DNA from 2 places in the Niabella ginsenosidivorans genome. Region 1 is predicted to be linked to the other one. Evidence: riboswitches for the same ligand, from Rfam matches in the RefSeq annotation. Region 1 holds a riboswitch; the other holds the start of a gene.
The links. A riboswitch is a leader RNA that binds a small molecule or an ion and turns the genes downstream of it on or off. The one in region 1 is predicted to bind thiamine pyrophosphate.
Positions count from the first base shown of each region.

Region 2: linked by a shared signal. The riboswitch ahead of A8C56_RS13785 (hypothetical protein) and the one ahead of A8C56_RS05585 (TonB-dependent receptor) in region 1 are both predicted to bind thiamine pyrophosphate.

Region 1 covers NZ_CP015772.1:1,350,981-1,358,627, reverse strand. Annotated here, with positions in the region: gene A8C56_RS05625 (Rossmann-fold NAD(P)-binding domain-containing protein) at 1-537, shown strand, start outside; gene A8C56_RS05620 (phytanoyl-CoA dioxygenase family protein) at 660-1,379, shown strand; gene A8C56_RS05615 (NUDIX hydrolase) at 1,444-1,878, shown strand; gene A8C56_RS05610 (glycoside hydrolase family 18 protein) at 2,000-3,073, shown strand; gene infC (translation initiation factor IF-3) at 3,163-3,786, opposite strand; gene era (GTPase Era) at 3,950-4,822, opposite strand; tRNA gene A8C56_RS05590 (tRNA-Met) at 5,077-5,148, opposite strand; TPP riboswitch at 5,306-5,413, shown strand; gene A8C56_RS05585 (TonB-dependent receptor) at 5,484-7,647, shown strand, end outside.
Region 2 covers NZ_CP015772.1:3,308,409-3,316,055, forward strand. Annotated here, with positions in the region: gene cphA (cyanophycin synthetase) at 1-1,518, shown strand, start outside; gene A8C56_RS13760 (DNA topoisomerase IB) at 1,526-2,569, shown strand; gene A8C56_RS13765 (DUF4142 domain-containing protein) at 2,579-3,172, opposite strand; gene A8C56_RS13770 (hypothetical protein) at 3,200-3,415, opposite strand; partial or broken gene A8C56_RS25515 (SDR family oxidoreductase) at 3,445-4,304, opposite strand; gene A8C56_RS13780 (hypothetical protein) at 4,372-4,869, opposite strand; gene A8C56_RS13785 (hypothetical protein) at 5,339-5,686, opposite strand; TPP riboswitch at 5,755-5,858, opposite strand; gene A8C56_RS13790 (hypothetical protein) at 5,952-6,422, opposite strand; gene A8C56_RS13795 (DUF72 domain-containing protein) at 6,462-7,190, opposite strand; gene A8C56_RS13800 (DUF421 domain-containing protein) at 7,190-7,647, opposite strand, start outside.

The DNA of each region.
Region 1 (7,647 bases):
CATCCTAAATTAAAAGAATACCTGGTGCCCGATTTCCGGGAACTTCAGATGGATGATGAAATGCTGAAAGGCTATGATGCCTGCTTCTTTTGTGCGGGCATCAGCAGTATCGGCATAAAGGAAGATCAATACCGTACCATTACCTATGATACAACTATGCATTTTGCCAGGGTGATGCTGCGCCAGAACCCGCAGATAACTTTTATTTATGTAAGCGGACGCGGTACCGACAGCTCGGAAAAAGGGCGCTCCATGTGGGCCCGGGTAAAAGGAAAAACAGAAAACGGCCTGCTGGCAGCCGGGTTCAGCAATGCCTTTATGTTCCGGCCAGCATTTATGAAAGCAGTGCCCGGGCAGCAGTTTACCCTGCGCGCTTACAGGTACCTGAGCTGGCTTTACCCGGTGCTTAAAGCAATTGCTCCCGATAGCGTAAGCACCCTGCAGCAGGTAGGCAGGGCAATGATCAATGCTGTAACAAAAGGAAGTCTGCAGCAGGTATTAGAAGTTAAAGACATTAACGCGCTCAGCGAAAGATGATATATAAAATTATAAAAAGGCTGGTTTTTAAACCCGGGAGTGACTGCTTATAATGGGCCGGGCCCAATTTTATTGAAAGACTTGTAATCCGGCCGGAGCTCTTATTGTTAATCTGATTTTTTATGAACCATCCTGACCAGGTCCAATCCGCTATAAACACCAATGGGTTCGCAATCATCCCGGATATTTATACCCCCGGCGTAATAGATACGCTCATTGCTGCCATCAGCAATACAGATACCCACCACAACACGTTCCGGAGATCAAAGGATCTCTTTGCAATACGGCAGTTCTTAAAAGAGATACCTGAAGTATTGCCGTTAATTTTTAATGAACGGCTGAAAGCAGTCATTAATGAGGTGTTTGGAAGCATCTATTTTGTAACCAAAAGCATTTACTTCGATAAGCCTGAAACATCCAACTGGTACGTGGCATACCATCAGGATCTGACCATTTCAGTGGATAAAAAAATAAATACGGACGGCTACAGTTTATGGACGGTTAAGCAGGGTCAATATGCAGTTCAGCCACCCGTTGAAATTTTAGAGAACAACTTTACCATCCGTATTCACCTGGACGATACAGATGAATACAATGGTGCATTAAAAGTTATTCCCGGTTCTCATAAAAGCGGGATTCTTTCACCGGATCGTTTTAATAAGCACAGGGAGCAACCCACCATTTGCAAAGTTCCGCGGGGCGGTATCATGATCATGAAGCCCCTGCTCCTGCATAGGTCAGGCAGAACCGTTAATAAAAAAAGAAGAAGGGTCATCCATATTGAATTTTCAGATGCTGGGCTTAGCGGAGGGCTTCACTGGTCAGAGCAACTGATCCTTTAATCCACTTTGCCTTATTAGGCGCGGGCGTTATCTTTGCCGGCGCTATTTTAAAGTTTGCAGGAAAATGAACAGGAACAATACAATAAAAGAGCTGCCAACCGCCGGACTGGTGGTTATAAAAAACAGGCAGCTCTTATTAGCTTATAGCAAGAACAGGCAGGCATGGTATTTACCCGGTGGCAAAATTGACAAAGGAGAAACAGCCGTTCAATCACTTATAAGAGAAATAAAAGAAGAACTGAGCCTGGTTATAAAAGAACAGGAACTGACATTTTTCCGGCACATTACTGCGCCTGCCTATGGAGAAGCGGATTATATTATAATGGAGCAGGACTGCTTTCTGTATGAACTGACACAGGATATAGAGCCCCGAAATGAAATTGCAGCAGTGCGGTTTTTTGATGAGCCCTCCTACCGAAAAGAACCGGCACAGGTACCGGGCGTTCTATTATTATTCGGGCACCTGAAAGCAGATGGGCTGATTATGCAGGACTGTTGATTGCACATATCTACATTCTTTTGGCCCTCCTTCCGGTCCTGCAAAAGCACGAGGGCCGATCCGGTTTTTAGCGGCATGTATTGCTGAATTGTAGTATATTCCGGTACAAAACCAAATAGTTTTGAAAAATTGGAGTTTAACAGCTGTTTTCTTCCTGGTATTGCTCAGTGCAAACGCCCGGCAAACAAATTATAAGATCGTTGCTTACTATTCCGGCGACAGTGCTACCCTGTTACAGTATGATTTGGGAAGGATTACTCATCTTATATACGGATTCGGGCACCTGGACAGCCTGGGAAAGTTTGCCGTATTCAGGGCAAAAGATACAGCAGCATTAAAGGCATTCCAGATCATAAAGCGCCGGTATCCGCATCTCAAAACAATGATCGCGCTCGGTGGCTGGGGCGGTTGCAGACCCTGCTCAGGTACATTCAGTCACCCGGATAGTATTGAACAGTTTTCTGCATCCGTAAAGAATTTTTTAGCGGACTTCCGGCTTGACGGCATTGATCTTGACTGGGAGTATCCCGCCATACAGGGAGTACCCGGGCACCCCTTCTCACCCGCCGATCAGCAAAACTTCACCAGCCTGGTGGTAAGCCTGAGAAAAAAACTGGGCGCCAAAAAGCTGGTAACATTCGCTGCAGGAGGCTTTCAATATTATTTAAACGAATCTGTTGAATGGCAGAAGATCGCCGGCACAGTAGACTTTGTGAATCTGATGACTTATGACCTGGTGCATGGCTATTCCACAAAAACGGGGCATCAGTCATCCTTATATTCTGCTGCGCCCGATGAAGAGTCTGTTGAAAGGGCTATCCGGTTCTTCAGAAAAATAAATTTTCCGCTCCGGAAGATTGTTGTGGGCGTACCTTTTTATGTACGCGCTTTTCAGGTAGATACTGCGATCAATAACGGCCTTTTCCAGCCTGGCAAATTCCTGTTCATGAGTGGCTACCGGTGGAATACGGATTCTCTTTCGGCAAGCAGCGGGTTTATCCAATACTGGGACGAGCATGCTGCAGCACCTTACTGGTTCAATAAAGATCGAAAGCTTTTTGTAACAGGCGACAATAAGCGGTCCCTGCAATTAAAAACGGAATACATCCGGCAAAATCACCTGGGGGGCATTATGTTCTGGGAGCTGTTCTATGACACCTTTAAAAGCGGGCTGCTGAATGATATCCGTTTCTGATGCGCTTTAGTACCCGCCTGCTTCTGCATACCAACAGGAAAGGCCCATACAAAATGGGCCTTCCTGTTAAAAACAATTAAAAACGATGTTTATTTCTTCTTTGCAGGTTTAGGAGCAATCATTGCCAGCATACGCCGGCCTTCCAGCTTAGGCATATTCTCCAATGTGCCAAACTCTGCCAGGCGCTCTGCAAATTTCAGCAGCAATAGCTGCCCGCGATCCTGAAACTGGATGGCACGTCCTTTAAACTGCACATAGGCTTTTACCTTGTTTCCTTCTTTCAGGAAGCCTTCAGCATGTTTGGCTTTAAAGTCAAAGTCGTGATCATCTGTATTCGGCGTAAACCGGATCTCCTTGATCTCGGTGGTCTTGCTTTTTGCCTTTAGTTCCTTTTCTTTTTTCTTCTTATCGTATAAAAACTTATTATAATCTATAATACGGCAAACAGGTGGGTCTACTTTTGGTGAAATTTCCACCAGGTCCAGCTCCATGTCCTGTGCCATTTTAAGTGCTTCCTGAGTAGGGTAAATACCCTGCTCAACGTTATCGCCAACAAGCCGTACCTGTGGCACACGAATAAAATGATTGATGCGGTGTTCTGCTTCTTTTTGAGGTTGAAATCTTCCTCTGAAATTTCCTTTGGGCCTGTTACCGCCACCCGGTTTAAATCCTGTACCTGGTGGTCTGTAAGTTGGTTTTTGTGGTACTGCCATTTAATTTTTTAAATTCTCCTCACTGTTTCTGCCCGGGAACCAATGTAAATCTTATTTTGTTTTATAAGCCTTTCGGGCAAGGCAAGTTATTTATTTTGGCAAAAATGGCGAAATATTATCAGTCCTGCAATTTTATTTTTCCAGGCAGCTGCCCTTTTCCGGGCTAAGCTCCATACCCGTATTCTTTTAAATACAACTCGTTATCCCGCCATTTGGGTTTTACTTTTATAAACAGCTCCAGGAACACTTTCCGGTCTAAAAACGCCTCAATATCCTTACGGGCGGCCGTACCAATTTTTTTGACCATGCTTCCTTTTTCGCCGATCAGGATCATTTTCTGGGTCTCCCGGTGCACAATAATATCTGCAATAATCTTTACCAGGGTTTGTTTTTCTTTAAATTCGCGGATCAAAACAGCTGTATGATAAGGTATTTCATCCTGTGCCAGCTCATAGATCTTTTCGCGGATCAGCTCGCTGACAAAGAACTTTGTAGGCAGGTCGCTGATCTCGTCGGTATCATAAAAAGGCGCGCCCTCCGGCAACAGGTCAGCGATCGGTTTTATAAAATGCTCATAGTCCACACCCGCCAGCGCAGAAATGGTCAGAATGTTTTTTGCATAAGGCTTATCCTTAAACCAGGCGACCGTTTCTTCAATTTTTTCTTTTGAAGCCTTATCAATTTTATTGATCACCAAAATGCAGGGTACTTTAAGCTTAAGGGCCGAAAAGATCTGATCGCATTCTTCCCGGTTATCATTAATATCCACCATCAGCAAAGCCACATCGGCATCCTCCAGTGCGCTCTTTACTGCCTGCATCATTTTTTCATGCAGCTTGTACTGGGGTTCAATAATACCCGGGGTATCTGAAAAAATGATCTGGTATTCTTTTTCTGTAAGTATGGCTTTGATCCGGTGCCGCGTGGTTTGTACTTTCGGCGAAACAATGGCCAGCTTCTCCCCCATTAAGGCGTTCAGCAAAGTGCTTTTACCCGCATTAGGCCTTCCGAAAATATTTACAAAACCTGCCTTCATTACTGTATAGACCCTGGTATGGTTAAACGATTTATTTCGCTGTCCGGGGCGTCTTTGCCGGCATCCCTTATGCTGTTGCCCCGGAGAACAAAAATAAACTTAAAATCCATTGGATTTGAATCGGCATCGGGAATTTAAACCGGTATAAATTTTTGCTGGTTTTTTACCATATACTATATAAACCCTGCACATATTATATGTATTATATATGCAAAATAAAAAATCCCGCCTGCTATAGAACGGGATTTGGTTAGTTGCGAAGCCAGGGATCGAACCTGGGACCTTCGGGTTATGAGCCCGACGAGCTACCGCTGCTCTACCTCGCACTACAAAGATAGAACAAAAAACCGATATAACAAAAGCATTCCGGAATTAATTATTTTACACAGTTCCTTTTATCTTGATTTTTTTTATAATTTTGCATCCGTTCTTTCAAAAAATGAAAGCGCGCTTGTTTGAATGTTCAGCAAGCCAATAAAGTTTTCAGCGTTCCCGGGGTGCTTGATTCCGCTAATAACGGATAAAGGCTGAGATAATACCCGTAAACCTGATCAGGGTAATGCCTGCGCAGGGAAGGATGGTTCCTTTCTTTTTCAGCATTTCCCTCTCATTATTTTTTTACCTGTTCCGCCGGCGGCGGGATCTTAAAATGAAAAAACAAATGAAGAGGATGTTTCTTTCCGCGTGCCTTATAATGGCAGCACAACTTTCTTTTGCACAAACAGACACTATTGCCGCAAAAACAGACAGCTTTTACCAGCTGTCTCCTGTAGAAGTACGCTCCCTGCGATTGAGCAACCGCGCCCCTTTTGCCACATCCAATGTTATGGCATCAGAACTGTCGAAACAAAACCTGGGGCAAAACTTACCCTATCTGTTAAACCAGACTCCGTCGCTGATCGTGAACGCAGATGATGGCCTGGGAGTGGGTTATTCTTCTCTGAGAATACGGGGAACCGATATGACGCGTATTAACGTAACCATGAACGGGATCCCTGTAAATGATGCAGAATCCCAGGCCGCCATTTTTGTAGACCTGCCCGATCTTGCATCATCTACCTCTACCATACAGATCCAGCGGGGCGCCGGCTCCTCTACCAATGGTGCAGGGGCATTTGGCGGGTCCATTAATATCTCCAACCTGGAACAAAGCAGGGAAGCCAGTGCATCCCTCAGCAACTCCTATGGGTCTTATAACACGTGGAAGCATACGCTGCGCGCCGGAACAGGGATGCTGAAAGGGGGCTTCCAGTTTGATATCCGCTTATCCAAGATGAGCTCCGGCGGGTATATAGATCGTTCCTCCTCCAGCCTGTCCGCAGCACAGGTGATCGGGTCCTGGACATCAAAAAATGAAGCCACCAACATCAAATTCAATTACCTCACGGGCAAAGAGCGTACCGGCCAGGCCTGGAACGGGATCGGGGTAACCTATACCGATAAAGACGATCCGGCTGATTTTAATTATGAAACAGTGCTGGATCAGACAGGCAGAAGGACCAACACCCTGGGCCAGATTAATGACAGCACCTATTATAACGACCAGACGGATAATTACTGGCAGGACTATTACCAGCTCTTTCTGAATCAAAAGCTCAACAATAACTGGTCTTTAAACATCGCAACGTTTTTAACAAGGGGAAAAGGGTATTACAATGAATACAAGAGCGACCAGTCTTTTGCAGACTACTATTTACCCGGTTTTGTAAAGGCGCCGGGCGACACCCTGAAAACAACCAACCTTACCCGACAGCTCTGGCTGGATAATTATTATTACGGAACCGTTTTTTCAACCAGCTATAATACCGCCAAAACCAATTTCACTTTCGGCGGTGCCTACACCCGTTATGATGGCGGGCAATATGGTTATGTAACCTGGGCAGACTATGGGGTACCGCTTGATTATAAATGGTATGACCTGCCTTCCTTTAAAGGTGATTTTAATATCTATGCAAAGTTACAGCAGCAAATAGCCCCCAACTTTTATGCATTTGCAGACCTGCAATACCGCAATGTTGTTTACACGATTGATGGTTTCAGGGAAGATACCAGCATACATATCAGCAACACGTATCATTTTTTTAATCCCAAAGTAGGGATCAGCTATTTCATCAACCACCACAACCAGGGCAGCAGCAAGCTATATGCATCCTATGCTATTGCCAATAAAGAACCCAACAGGGATGACTTTGAAGCCGGCTTATCTGAACAACCCCGTCCCGAGCATTTGCAGGATATTGAAGCCGGCTATCAATACAATGCCCACCTGTTCCAGGCAGGTATCAACGCCTATTATATGAAATATAAGGATCAGCTGATCCTTACCGGGAAGATCAATGATGTGGGCGCTTATGCCAGAACCAATGTAGACAACAGCTACCGTGCCGGCATAGAGCTGACGGCCGGTGCCAAACCGGCAGATTGGATACAGATCAATGCCAATGCTACTTTCAGCAGGAACAGGATCCGAAATATTACGCAGTACTCAGATGATTATGATAACGGCGGACAGCTGTCCGTTCAGTACAGTAATACGGATATTGCGTTTTCGCCGAATACAATTGCAGGCGGAAGCGTTACCGTGGAACCTTTGTATAAGATCACCGGCAACCAGCATCTGTATGTGGATATTCTTGAAAAATACATCAGCCGTCAGTACCTGGACAATGCCTCCGATAAAATGAAAAGCATTAACCCTTATGCTTTAACGGATCTGCGTTTGCGCTATCAACTGCGCACAAGGGCATTTAAAGAGATCAGCATTATTGTACTGGTTAATAACCTGCTCAATAAAAAATATGAAAACAATGGTTATACCTACAGTT
Region 2 (7,647 bases), 2.0 Mb from region 1:
AAGGGAGGCTCGGCGATTGATGTAACAGACCTGGTACATCCTGATAACAGGAAAATAGCTGAACAGGCGGCCCGTTTACTGAACCTGAATATTTGTGGCGTGGATATTATTTCAAAAGACATCAGCGTTCCTTTTTATGAAAATAACGCCGCGATACTTGAGCTGAATGCATCCCCGGGTTTGCGCATGCACCTGTTTCCATCGGAAGGCCAGCCGCGGAACGTGGCAAAACCAATCGTTGACCTGTTGTTCAAACCGGGTGATAATGGCCGTATACCGATTGTGGCAATAACAGGCACCAACGGAAAAACCACTACCACCAAGCTAACAGCGCATATTATGACGCAGGCAGGGCGCCGCACAGGCCATACCACAACCGATGGCATTTATATAAACGGGGAAAAAATAATGAAGGGAGATTGTAGTGGCCCCCGCAGCGCAGGTGTTGTACTAAAGGACCCAACGGTTGAATGGGCCATCTTTGAATGTGCCAGGGGCGGCATTTTAAGAGAAGGGCTCGGCTTTGACAATAGCGCCATCAGCATTGTTACCAACATTGCAAATGATCATTTAGGCATTGATGACATTCATACTATGGAACAAATGGCCCGGGTAAAACAGGTGGTACCCTTAAGCACCTGCCCGGAAGGATATGCTGTACTGAATGCCGATGACCCGTTTGTATATGCAATGAAAGCAGCAATAAGCTGCAATATTGCTTTATTTTCAACCAATGGTTTTACAGAAGCGCTTGCTGCGCACAGTCTGAACGGAGGCCTGGTTGCTTTTACTGAAAACCAGCACCTGCTGGTAAAAGAAGGCAGCGAAGTAAAAATAGCTGTTGCGTTAAGTGATATTCCGCTTACAGAAAATGGTTCTATGAAATTTATGATCCAGAACGTGCTTGGTGCCACTCTTGCTGTTTTTATTTCGGGCATCGGGGCAACTCAGATCATTAACGGCCTGCGCACATTTTTGCCGGGTCCCGAACAGAACCCGGGCAGGATGAATCACTTTACTATAGGAAAGGCCCATGTCATTATTGATTACGTCCATAACATTCCGGGTATTGAGGCGGTGCATGAATACCTGGCGCAGACTTCTTTTTCCAGGAAAACAGGAATCATATCGGCAACAGGCGACCGAAAAGAGGAAGACATTATAGCATTTGGCCGATGGGCAGCAAAAACCTTTGACTTCATCATCATAAATGAGCAGCATGTAAGCCGTGGCCGCTCCAATGCTGCGCTGACTGCATTGCTTTATAAAGGAATTAAAAGGGAAATGCCCGCGTTGCCGGTAGCCACCGTTTACGGTGAAGCTCCTGCCCTGGAATACGCTCTTAATAATGCCTGTGCCGGTGAACTGATCTTTGCCGCAATAGATAATATTGAATCTGTAATCCAGTTCATAAATACCCTGCAGGCGCAAAGTGCAGCCTCCTCATTTGCCAAACAACCACAGCTCTATTCATTATCCATACCTGAAAGCATTGCTCCAATTGAATTATTAAAGTAAACAGATAATGGCGCTTTTCAAACAATTGGAGCAGGTGCCCTGTAATACAGCAGGTAACAGCAAACATTCGCAGCTGGTATATATTGCCTACAGGGAGCAGGGGATCAGGCGCATAAAAAAGAACAATGCCTTCATTTATACCCAAAACGGCAGGGTAGTAAAAAACAAAAAAACACTTTCCAGGATCCGGGGGCTGGCAATACCTCCTGCATGGACAAACGTATGGATCAGCGATAAAGAAAACGGGCATCTTCAATGTACGGGTGTTGATACTATGGGCAGAACACAATACAGATACCATTCCTTATGGAATACTTTGCAGAAAGAAACAAAATTTCACCGCCTGCTGCAATTTGGCAGGGCGCTGGGCCGGATCCGGAAAAAGGCAGATACCCATCTTTCCGGGCACAGGCTAAGCAGGCAAAAAATACTGGCTACCGTAGTCAGCACGCTCGACAAAACCGGGCTGAGGCTGGGCAATACTTTTTATGAAAAGCTTTATGGCTCTTTTGGCTTATCAACATTACAAAACAGGCATACGCGAATCAATGGCAATAAAGTCACCTTCAGCTTTAAAGGCAAAAAAGGGATTTATCAGCACGTTTCAATAAAGAGCCGGCGGCTTGCCCGGGTTATTGGTCAATGCAAAGAAATTCCCGGAAAGGAATTATTCCAGTACATTGACGAATCCGGCGGGCGGCACCCTATAAAAAGCGAAGACGTAAATGCTTATATCAGAAAAATTTCCGGAGGTGATTTTACCAGTAAGGATTTCAGAACATGGACAGGTACTGTAAGCTGCATCCGGCATCTTTTGGAAAAGGGACCGGCTAAAACAAAAAGTGAAGTAAAAGAAAATATTATATCCGCACTGGAAGAAGTATCCCAAACGCTTGGAAACACAAGAACTGTATGTAAAAAGCATTATGTGCATCCCCTTATCTTGAACCTGTATGAAACCGGAGATTTATTCCGGTATGCCTCCCATAAGCCTGACCAGGAGGACGACCCGGAATCCGTGCTGCTGCAGCTCCTTGCTAAAGAAACATAACCCCCTTTATTATTTCCGTAAAAGGCTATCCACCTGCCGGGCATACCGAAGATGCAGCTCCCATACCGGAAGTTTGGCCAACGCCCACTGCACAAGATCCTGGTCTGCGCCGCCGGATACGTATTGCCTGAACTCATTTATGCCTTTCATATGATCTGTTACCATCCATGACATGTATTTTTTATCAAACCGCTCTCCCTCCAGTGAGCGCAGCTCATTATACTTCTTTTTTTTATCATCACCTAAAGCAGTGGTCAGGGAAATATTTTTTTGCCGGGCCAGGGTCAGTATTTCATTATTAGCTCCTGAGTGGTCCCGGATCATCCTAAGTCCAAAATCCCTGACGCTCTGCGCCCGGGCATTGTTTTGAGCCAGCTGGCCCAATTGTATTTCCATTATTCCTCCGTTAATGGCGGTCATTGCAAAGTCTGCATCTTTTTCAAGTATTCTCATAGAAGGGTTAGCGGTATCGCTTTTATCAAACAGCGTTTCATTAGCAGCCCCGATGGTCCTCCTGTTGTCTGATGCAGTATTGCAGGCCGGCATCAGCGTTCCTGCCAATAGCGGCAACCCTATTATAAAATTCAAACAGCGTTGTTTCATAAAAATGGTTTAATCTGCAAAACCTTTTTACCCGGCACCGGCGCCTCTGTTCTGCCGTTTTCTTAGCAATAAGCGATACCATCCTGTTATCTTACGTGCAATCTTACTACCGGAAATGCCTGTTTCCATCTTAACATTGCCGGACACTCTGCTGGTCCTGTTTCCATTGATACCCGTATTTCCCTGTTGATTCAGCATATCTGAACCCGGTTTTGCCGTATAAAACGGTAGTATTTTTCCCATTATTTCTCATTTTTAACAATTGTAAAAGCTTATCCGTTAATGATCTCGCCTCCATTAGGGTGCAATACCTGTCCGGTGATAAAGCTGGCATCATCACTGGCCAGGAATAAATAACATGGTGCAATTTCATTAGGCTCCCCGGCCCGACCCATTGGCACATCGCTGCCAAACGTGGCAACCTTATCTTTGTCAAAAGACGAAACAATCAAAGGTGTCCATACCGGTCCCGGTGCTACTGCATTCACCCGGATGCCTTTCCTAACCAGGTTACCTGCAAGACTTCTTGTAAAACCAACAATAGCCCCTTTAGTGGATGCATAATCTATTAATGAAGAGCTGCCCCTATATGCGGTTACCGATGTGGTATTAATAATGCAGCTTCCTTTTTTCATATAGCCAACCGCATATTTTGATAACCAGAAACAGGAAAAGAAATTGGTGTAAAATGTTTTCAAAAGCTGTTCTGTACTGATTGCTTCAACAGACTCCTGCTCCCATTGCGTACCTGCGTTGTTAATTAATATATCCAGCCCCCCAAAGCCTTTATTGTTTCTTCAATGATCATGATACACTCTTCTTCTTTACTGATATCCCCTCTGATCAGGCTGCAGGAGCCTCCTTCGGCGTTAATAATACGCTGTGTGTCTGCCGCATCAGCATCTTCATTCAGATAAGCAATGGCCAGGTGCGCCCCTTCCTTTGCCAACAATAAGGCAATTGCTTTTCCGATGCCGCTGTCTCCGCCTGTGATCAATGCCTTTTTACCTGCCAGCCGGCCTCCTTCATACTGCTTTGGCTGGCTTTGCGGCCGGGGATGCATCTCATTTTCAGTGCCGGGTTTTTCCTGTACCTGTCCGGGGCGTAATGGTTGCTTCTTTTCCTTTTCCATAACATTTGTTTATAGATTATTTATAAAAGGGGAGCTCCATACTCCCCTTTTTATCTGTCCTCCGCGGTTAACGATGCGCCCGGGATTTTCTTCCTGCACCACGACTGCCTCCATGAGCAGCTTCGCCGCCTTTTTTTGCAGCCTGTGTCCGCTGTGCCTTGCTCATAGCTGCAAACCCCCGTTTTGAAGAGCCATTGGATGAAGAACGGTGCCCTGAAGCTGACTGGCCCTTTGACCGGCCTGATGAAGTGGAACGCCTGCTACGGCTGGCAGTGCTGCTTTCTCCTGACCGGAAACGGCCTCTGCTATCCCTGGTCCTTCCGGATTCCTCTTCCGCTTCCTCCTCTCCTTCTTCCTCATTGTAGTCCTCATCATCATGGTCGTGGTTGTCTTTTACTTCATAATCATCATATTCATCTTCATAATCCGAAAAGTCATCATCATATTCATCATCGTCATTGGCGTCTTCAAACCCGTGCTTATAACCCAGCTTGTATACTTCTTCAAAAACAGAAGTATCCGATTGATGGCTCTTACTGCTCCGTGCACCTTGCTTTGCTTTCATAATAAATGCTTTTTAAGTTTAGAAATAATCTTGAGAATATCCTTTAAAAACAAAACAAGCAACAGGCCAGCTCCTGTATATTATAAATACCCCCGGAAAAGTTGCCGGCTTTACCAGGGCTGTTTTAAAGCGCAGAACAGGCCGTATGCCTGTCTTACAGCGTTTTTACCACGTTAGGGCATTACTAACTTTTATACAGTTCTTTCAATATTTTTAGCAGGACCGTAATCTATTACCTACAGCATATGGCAGGTTCCGGTAAATATTGCAACATACTATGGGGAAAAGCCTCCCCAGGAGCCTTATTCTTTCTACGGGCTATAGATGGTCAGAAAAATAATCCCAATATTGTATAGTAGATCACTAAAAACATAAAAAAGCCGAGGACTGCTGCATTAACATGTTTATTTTCCATTGGATACAATATTAACAGGTGATAAAAATTTATTTTAAAAATGGCGCTACCCCCCTATTTATTCACTACCCGCATTCTATTAATATCAAAGTCATCACAGGATAAAGAAACTGCAAAATGAAGCACATAAGCTGCAAAGTCTATGGGCTTCATCCTTTTTTTAAATTTCTTAACCGGCAACCGGCCTTTGCCGGCAGGCATTTTCCCGTTTTTTTCGTAAGCATATAAGGTAACGCTGAACCCTTCTTTACTAAATGAAATTTTTATGTTTACGGGGGCAAACCGCTCCGGATGGTAGTTCGGAAATTCAGCAGTCAGCAATTCTTCCACTCCTTCTCTCAGATCAAGGGCAGCATAGCCAACCAGGCTATGCGCTGCCATTTCAAAAGGCTGCTCTTTCATTCTGTATAAATTTTACCGGCCTGTTAAAAACGGGGGCTATTACAAAAGGCCCCCGGTGCTACCGGGGGGCCCAGATTTTCTCATCTTCCTGCGCTGGCATTATCCAGTTCAGGTTCTACGGGTTTTTCTCAGTGCGTATCTTTCGATAGTTTCACCACCCCGGAAGAAAATCTATCAATATCATTTAAATAATTATGCCAAAAACCGGGCAGCCATTTATTTTAAGTTTTTAGTACTTTTTTATCTACACAGTGTGTATTGTTTTCTACAGTTTATTATCCTCAAAAGGCGAAAGATACCGGGGTTTCGGTCTTTTATAAAAAAAGCCCCAACAGGCAGCTGCAATAATAAAAGCAGCCGTAAGCCCTATCCTTATACCCCGGTTAAGCTTCTTATTCTTTTGGGGCGGGCGTTTGTTTATAGCGGGAATTTCCTTTACAAATTGCGCTATATACCCGTCTGAATATATGCCGTAAGCATCCAGCAATATCCCCCGTGCTCCATCCGGGGTCTGTAAAAGATACAACACAGAGTTGTCTGCCGGATCACTTCCCCCTTCAAACCGGTAAAAATTCTTTATGATAACTTCCCCGGGTGCGTACGCCTTTGGCGCTCCGTTATAAGAAAGGCCACTGCCGGTTATAAAAAAAGATCTGGTATAGCCTTCCTTTGCTGCATGCTTTATGCATTCACTGATCGTGCTCATTTTTTGCGAAGAAGTCTCTTTTTTCATCATTGTTGTTTACCGTCTGCAAAAACAAAAATGCTGCCGGCATTATAACAGTTTTCCGGATAAGGCTCCTGCATTCTGTACGGCATAGCCTGCCTGATCATTATCAAAATACAGATATACATCCAGTTCTTCTGCCTGCCATTTCCGGCACTTTTTCGCCCAGGTTTCAAGCATTGAAGCAGTGTACTTTCCCTGGTATTTACCGGCAGGCCCGTGCAAACGGATGTATACAAAATCGGCAGTGGTGATAAGCGGGCTGGTTTGCCTGTTCAAATCGTAAATACAAAAAGCGCAGTTATATTTTTTTAACAATGCATATACCTGCTCGTTATACCAGGTAGCATTCCGGAACTCAAAACTATAACGATATTTACGTGGCAGTATTTTTAGAAATCCTTCCAGCCGCTCCGCATTTACCTTCCATGCAGGTGGCAGTTGAAACAATACAGGTCCTAATTTCTTTTTAAGATGCTTTATATGAGTAAAGAAAGGCTGCAGATCCTTTTTACCAAGGTTCAGCTTTTTCATATGGGTAAAAAAACGGCTGCCCTTAACCGCAAATAAAAAATTTCCCGGCACCGCAGCAGCCCAGGCGCTAAAAGTTTCCGCGGCAGGAAGCCGGTAAAAACTGTTGTTTATTTCTACGGTTCTGAACACCTGTGCATAATAGTTCAATTGATCTTCATTCCTGACGGTATCCGGGTAAAAAACTTTCTTCCAGTGCCGGTAATGCCAGCCGGAGGTTCCGATGTTTATTGTTCCTTTAGCCATTATTCTATTTTAAGTATAAAACTGATCCGTCCGTTTGTTTCAATATAGACCCTCTGAACCCGGCTCAGATCTTCGCTTTTGGTTTCCAGCCGCAGGCTTTCCAAAAGATCTGTGCGGCTTAGTGCCGCCCGCCTCATATTATTCCAGAGAACAGTACCGTTATCATACAGCAGCAGCGGCTTGCCTGCAACCAGCTGACCAAATTTTCCGCTGGCCTGCGCCCACCAGGCTACAATGCGGTTAACCAGGATCATAACTGCAGAAGCCGCCACCGTAGCCCAGTAGGGAGAGGCGCCTACAATGCCCCGGGCCAGCACAGACCCCATTGCAATGATAATAATCGTATCAAATGCAGAGCGTTTATTAATGATGCGTATACCACCCAGGCGGATCAGCAGCAGGCAGATCAAAAATGTAACAAATGCGCGGGCCGACATTTGCCCTATGCCCAGCTCTT